3 regions of the Heliorestis convoluta genome follow, and region 2 is predicted to be linked to each of the others. Evidence: a T-box and tRNA genes for the amino acid it is inferred to sense, from the RefSeq annotation. Region 2 holds a T-box; the other regions hold tRNA genes.
The links. A T-box is a leader RNA that pairs with one kind of tRNA and senses whether it is charged. The one in region 2 lies ahead of glyQ (glycine--tRNA ligase subunit alpha), so its partner is inferred to be a tRNA-Gly.

Region 1: it has a tRNA-Gly gene. The T-box ahead of glyQ (glycine--tRNA ligase subunit alpha) is inferred to sense a tRNA for this amino acid. The anticodon was not compared.
Region 3: it has a tRNA-Gly gene. The T-box ahead of glyQ (glycine--tRNA ligase subunit alpha) is inferred to sense a tRNA for this amino acid. The anticodon was not compared.

The regions. Positions count from the first base shown of each region.
Region 1 covers NZ_CP045875.1:3,213,769-3,216,088, forward strand. The annotation lists gene FTV88_RS15455 (glycerol dehydrogenase) at 1-799, shown strand, start outside; tRNA gene FTV88_RS15460 (tRNA-Thr) at 995-1,070, shown strand; tRNA gene FTV88_RS15465 (tRNA-Leu) at 1,093-1,175, shown strand; tRNA gene FTV88_RS15470 (tRNA-Gly) at 1,179-1,253, shown strand.
Region 2 covers NZ_CP045875.1:1,705,346-1,707,665, reverse strand. The annotation lists gene recO (DNA repair protein RecO) at 1-121, shown strand, start outside; gene FTV88_RS08165 (DUF4342 domain-containing protein) at 142-570, shown strand; T-box leader at 662-930, shown strand; gene glyQ (glycine--tRNA ligase subunit alpha) at 1,019-1,915, shown strand; gene glyS (glycine--tRNA ligase subunit beta) at 2,016-2,320, shown strand, end outside.
Region 3 covers NZ_CP045875.1:2,865,940-2,868,259, forward strand. The annotation lists gene FTV88_RS13625 (polysaccharide deacetylase family protein) at 1-600, shown strand, start outside; tRNA gene FTV88_RS13630 (tRNA-Leu) at 728-815, opposite strand; gene FTV88_RS13635 (hypothetical protein) at 941-1,174, shown strand; tRNA gene FTV88_RS13640 (tRNA-Gly) at 1,247-1,321, opposite strand; tRNA gene FTV88_RS13645 (tRNA-Phe) at 1,326-1,401, opposite strand; tRNA gene FTV88_RS13650 (tRNA-Asp) at 1,413-1,489, opposite strand; gene speB (agmatinase) at 1,609-2,320, opposite strand, start outside.

The DNA of each region.
Region 1 (2,320 bases), 1.5 Mb from region 2:
AGCGATGAAGATGGGTCTTCCTGTGGCAGTCATTCCTACGATTGCAGCGACTGATGCGCCTTGTAGTGCCTTGTCTGTTATCTATACAGAAGAAGGTGTTGTTGAGCATTACCTGATTACACCGGCAAACCCCAATCTAGTTCTTGTTGATACAGCGATTATTGCCAAGGCGCCAGTCCGCTTTTTGGTAGCTGGCATGGGAGATGCGCTAGCTACTTGGTTTGAAGCTGATTCTGCTTCACGAACCAACTCTAAAAATATGCCCGGTGGACTTACTACAGTTACAGCGTTAAGCCTTGCTCGCCTTAGCTATGACACTTTATTGGAGTATGGTGAAATGGCCAAAGAAGCGGTACAAGCTGGTGCGGTCACCGAGGCAGTAGATCGTATTGTTGAAGCCAACACGTTACTCAGTGGTTTAGGCTTTGAAAGTGGCGGGTTAGCGGCTGCCCACGCCATTCACGATGGTTTAACTGTTTTAGAAGAGACCCACCACTACTATCATGGTGAAAAAGTCTCTTTTGGTGTATTAACGCACATTGTATTAGAAGGTCGTAGACCCGATCAAATTGAGGAGGTTCTCGACTTCTGTTCGCGAGTAGGACTTCCAGTGACACTTGCTGAAATTGGTGTGACGGATCCAACACCAGAAAAAATAAGAGCTGTCGCTGAAAAAGCTTGCGCAAAAGGATCGAGCATTTATAACATGCCTGTACCGATATCCGTTCAAGCTGTAGAAGATGCGATTTTAGGTGCTGATGCCATAGGACGAGCATTTAAGAAAAAGTTCGGGGTTTAATCCCGAGCTTTTTCATTTCTTGTGAGACCTTCTTTTTTATCCTTACCTTTACGCTGTCGCTATCGTGTTTTTTTTGCTCAAAAAAAGTTGAAAAAAATCTACAATTAGAAAAAAATACCTTTGACTTACGGCTGAGTAGATGATACAGTATACATCGTGCTCGGGCACAGAGATGAACGAAAAGGCTAACACTAAGCCAGCGTAGCTCAATCGGTAGAGCAACTGACTTGTAATCAGTAGGTTGCGGGTTCAATTCCTGTCGCTGGCTCCATCTTTACTATACAATTTTATTTGCGGTCGTGGCGGAATTGGCAGACGCACTGGATTTAGGTTCCAGCGGGCAACCGTGGAGGTTCAAGTCCTCTCGACCGCACCACTTGCGGAAGTGGCTCAGTGGTAGAGCATCGCCTTGCCAAGGCGAGGGTCGCGAGTTCGAATCTCGTCTTCCGCTCCATTGCTACTTTCATTAATGTAGCATCAGAACCAACACTTACAGCACTTAAGATGGACGATTTGGTATGCTTTGTTTTAACGGCGAAGTTGCCAAAAAGAACCAGTAGACAAAACGATGACAAACATGATACTATGTATTTCCGCCCAACGAGAGGGCAAAACAAACCGGTCCTTGAAAATCAAACAGTTGTAAACAAGTCAAGCGTGCGAAAATGTCGAAGCTTTCGGGCTTGCGACAAACCAATCAATTCTGAGAACTTTTGCAGATTCGGTGATGGTTATTCGGAACCTTCATTATAAATGCAAAAGTTATCAAAAAGAAGTCAATTAAGAGCTTTATCAGGCTCACCCATATATAAGGAATGCAAAGGAAGTTAACCGCTGACGCCATTTATGGCGCAGCGAACTCCAAAACATCCTTTTTTGGAGAGTTTGATCCTGGCTCAGGACGAACGCTGGCGGCATGCCTAACACATGCAAGTCGAACGGAGCAGATAAGTAGCTTGCTACTTTGCGATGTCGGCTCATCGCATCCTGGGGCGTGAAGTAGGTCCCAAGGGTTGGGCGTGTTCGCCCATTAAAGCGGTACGTGAGCTGGGTTCAGAACGTCGTGAGACAGTTCGGTCCCTATCCATCGCAGGCGAAGGAAGTTTGACGGGAGCTGCCCCTAGTACGAGAGGACCGGGGTGGACCGACCGCTGGTGTACCAGTTGTGTTGCCAAATGCAGCGCTGGGTAGCCAAGTCGGGACCGGATAAGCGCTGAAAGCATCTAAGCGCGAAGCCGACCCAAAGATGAGACTTCCCACTACGTAAGTAGGTAAGACCCCAGGAAGATGACCTGGTTGATCGGCTCGAGATGGAAGCGCTGTGAGGCGTGTAGTTGACGAGTACGAATCGGTCGAGGACTTAACCTACTCTTTACATCGCGAATATTTCTCTGTGTAGTTTTCAAGGTACAACAAAAGTATAACAAAAAAAGCCTGTTACACTCTTTCAAGTGTAACAGGCTTTTTTACTTTTTTTTGCAGTCCGATCAAAAGAATTGTGATTTTTTCTTTGCTCTTAGG
Region 2 (2,320 bases):
AGTACAAGTAGGCGAAAAAAATGCTATGCTTATTAGAAGAGTTTTACAAGAAACGATTCAAAGCCGTTACGAAGGAAGAATGCGCTCCTGGACTGTATTAGAAACTATGGGGGGAAATTAAAGAAAGGAGGCAAGCTACCCATGGAACATTTAACAGATTTGGAAAAAATAGATCTCATTCGAAGTCGTATGGGCGTCTCTTACAGTGAAGCACAAGAAGCATTGCAGTATTGCAACGGTGACGTCGTAGAAGCGCTTGTATACTTAGAAAACAGAACCGATACAACAAACTGGCGCTTCACCAGCCAAAAATGGTGGAAGCAACTGAAAGACTTAATCAAAGAAGGTAATGTACGGCGCGTACGCCTGCTTAAAGGTGATCAAGTACTATTTAATATTCCTGTTACCATCGGTGTATTGGGCATTACAGGCGCCTTACTAAGTACCCAGTTGGCTATCATCGCAGCTCTCGGGACTATCGCCGCCGTTGCCTCCGGTTGTAAGCTCGAAGTAGAGAAAAAAGATGGTACTATCGATTGGATTGATGTAGATAGGGAAGATCGTAGATAAATAGAAGTAAAGTCTTCGATCATAGAAGAACAAAGCTCTCTAATTGACACAAAGAAAAGAACCTGTTATTCTTGTGACGAGACAGTAGTAATAGAAGGCAATGAAGGAAAGTAGTAACACTGACAACCATCTCAGCGAGCCGGGACAGGGTGAAAAGCCGGCATGGCACAGCAGTGCGAAGGCATTCCAGAGTCAGGGGAAGAACGCAGAAAAGAAAGTTTTTTTATACAAGATTTTTTCTTGTAGATTTTGCATTTCTGTCAGTAAAGCCCCAACATAGATTTGAAAGAGGACAGAGTGAGATTGAACTCAACTCTGTCAATCAGGGTGGAACCGCGGGAGAAACCTCTCGTCCCTGGCTCAAAGCCAGTGACGAGAGGTTTTGTGTGTTTTTTACAAGTTTCCTGATTGCTACAGATACTGAAGGAGAAGGAGATGACCCAATAAGATGAACTTTCAACAAATCATCCTCACACTGAACCAATTTTGGGGAGAGAAAAGCTGCATCATACAACAACCCTATGATGTGGAAAAAGGAGCTGGAACGATGAATCCTGCTACTTTTCTACGTGCCTTAGGGCCAGAACCCTGGAATGTAGCCTATGTAGAACCATCGAGAAGACCTACAGACGGCCGTTTTGGAGAAAACCCTAACCGGCTACAACACTATTATCAGTACCAGGTTATTTTAAAGCCCTCACCTGATGACGTACTAGAATTATATCTTGATAGTTTACGTTGCCTAGGCATCGATCCTTTAAAGCATGACATTCGATTTGTTGAAGATAATTGGGAATCACCGACTTTAGGAGCTTGGGGGTTGGGCTGGGAAGTTTGGCTTGATGGCATGGAAATTACCCAATTCACTTACTTCCAACAATGTGGAGGCATTGACTGCAAGCCTGTTTGTGCTGAAATTACCTATGGCTTAGAAAGAATCGCCATGTTTATTCAACAGAGAGACTCTGTATACGATATTGAGTGGGTCGATGGCATCTCCTATGGTGACGTACATCACCAAGGAGAAGTTGATTACTCACATTATAACTTCGAAGTAGCCGATACCGACGCATTATTCACCTTCTTTGACCTCTACGAAAAAGAAGCATTGCGAGTTATCGAAAAAGGGCTTGTCCAGCCAGCCTATGACTATGTACTCAAGTGTTCTCACACTTTTAACCTTCTCGATGCCCGTGGCGCCATCTCTGTTACAGAGCGGACCGGTTATATCGCCCGTGTGCGGAATCTAGCACGAACCTGCGCATCTGCCTATGTACAGCAGCGAGAAAAGCTCGGTTATCCGCTCTTAAAAGATAGAGCTTTGCGCTCTGCTTTGGGACTCTAGTATCAAACGAAGCGAATCGATAGAAGAAAAATATTCCATATAATTGGTAAGAGCAAAGGAATCACTTCCCTTTGTTGAATCATAAGGAGGAAGGAACGTCTTGAAACAGAGCGATCTGCTTTTAGAGATCGGTGTAGAAGAAATTCCAGCAAAATTTATGACTTCTACGTTAAAACAACTGAAAGGACAAGCTATAGAAGGACTCAAAGAAGCCCGTTTATCTTATAAAGATTTACAAGTTTTTGGGACGCCCCGGCGTATCGCCATTATAGTGACAGAACTTGCAGCCACTCAAGAAGATTTACAAACAGAAGTAAAAGGGCCATCGGAAAAGGTAGCCTATGATCAAGATGGCAAGCCAACAAGAGCATTATTAGGTTTTGCCCGTTCTCAAGGCGTTGATCC
Region 3 (2,320 bases), 1.2 Mb from region 2:
TATCTAACTTTCGATGACGGTCCTAGCTCCATTACACCTTTTGTATTAGACATTTTGCAGGCTTATAATGTGCCAGCTACTTTTTTTGTAATTGGCAACCAGGTGGAGAGATATCCAGAGATTGTGCAACGCATGGTTGACGATGGGCATCTCGTTGGCAACCACACTTACTCTCATCGATATCGCGTAATTTACGCTTCACCACAAGCTTTCATTGACGATTTAGTAAAGTCAGAAGAAGTTCTTTACAACACCATTGGTATAAGGCCGAACATTGTCCGTGCTCCCGGCGGAACCCAGGGTAACGTTAGTAAAGCATTGGCGAAAATACTTGTAGAGCAAGGCTACATCCTCCACGACTGGAACGTTGATTCGAGAGACTCAAAAACTTCTCTCGTACCAGCTGCTTACATCCAAAAACAAGTACATATGCAGACGATGAATAAAAAAAGCGCTGTTATCCTCTTCCACGATGGTGTCGGTAAAACAACCTTGCCTGTCGCCTTACCTCCTATTATCGAGGATTTGCAAAGCAGAGGATTTACATTTAAGACGTTAGATGAACATCCTCAACCGATTACCTTTATAAAAATGGAATAGTTGAACCTTGTAATCAGATCTCTTTCATGGGATCTGATTTTTTATATGGATTGCGTTTTATCACTTCTAGCGATAAAAAACAAGAGCTCTGAATCATTATTCAGAGCTCTTGTAACTTGTTATGTTATGGTGCCGGAGGCCGGACTCGAACCGGCACGGATTATTCGTCCGCGGGATTTTAAGTCCCGTGCGTCTACCAATTCCGCCACTCCGGCAGCTTGCGTGGTTCTAACCACAAGGAAGAGTATAACACAGATTGACTACATCGTCAACAAGAAAAATGAACCAGTTTCATCATCCCTTGTTCAAGCAACACTAGTTGAAGACAGGAGGTGATATTGTGACGACACACTACATTGAAATTACACCTGCTACGGACCAACTGGGTATTCTATCCGATAGAATCCGAGAGCTCGATAGACAGGATGAACTGGTTATCATCATGAATGCCAAAGACGCCCATCAACACGACAAGGTCTTCGAATTCTTACGAGCCCGCGGCCTAGACTATCAACCCCAAGGTTCTCACGACGGCAACGAGTACCGCGTCATAGCCAGACGACGATTTCATTGATGAATCTATGTCGGCGGTCGTCGACAAAGTCTTGTAAAAAGCCACCATACAGGTGGCTTTCCTGTTCAACCATGGAGCGGGAAACGAGATTCGAACTCGCGACCCTCGCCTTGGCAAGGCGATGCTCTACCACTGAGCTATTCCCGCAAAATGGTGCCTCGAGGCGGAATCGAACCACCGACACGAGGATTTTCAGTCCTCTGCTCTACCGACTGAGCTATCGAGGCAATATATAAGATGGCGGAGCTGACGGGATTCGAACCCGCGGTCTCCTGCGTGACAGGCAGGCATGTTAGGCCTCTACACCACAGCTCCCTCGCAACAAAGAGAATTATACAACAAGCTCGAAGGAAACGTCAACTACTTTTTTAATATTTTTACGAAGGGGTGCTTGAAAAATCTTTCCAAAACACCCCGCTCGCTTGTTTATCTTCTTACCAGAACGATAAAATCGCTTCTCGAATTACTTTCGCTGCTAAAAGAGACGTACGGTCGGACAAGTCGGCCGAGGGAGCTACTTCAACAAGATCAAAGCCGACAATATCGAGCTGACCCAACAACCGCATCGCTTCAAACATTTCTCGAGGTGTACAACCACCAGGCTCTGGCGTTCCTGTTCCAGGTGCATAGGCTGGGTCGAGTACATCTATATCTAAAGTAACATAGACGGGACGACCTTTCAGCTTATCAACAACCTTCTGTAAAGCAGGAAAGATTTCGTCTACATACATATGCGTATTCTCACGAGCAAAAGCAAATTCTTCTCTCGTTCCAGAACGAATTCCAAACTGATAGACATTGTCGCCACCGATTAAGTCTACCACTTTGCGAATCACAGTAGCATGAGAGTTTGTTTCGCCCAGATAATCGGTTCGCAGATCTGCATGAGCATCAAAGTGAATGACGGCTAGATCAGCATAGCGGTCTGCAAAAGGCTTTACAATCGGATAGGTAACCAAATGTTCTCCACCGATAAAAATCGGTTTTTTGCCTTCTTGAAGTAGGTCGGCCGCTACTTCTTCTATCCGTTCTAGCGATCCTGTTACGTTTCCAAAGGGCAACGCAATATCACCAGCGTCATAGTACTTCTTATCTATCAAGTCTTTATCTTGATAGACACTATACTCTTCGATTCCATAAGATACG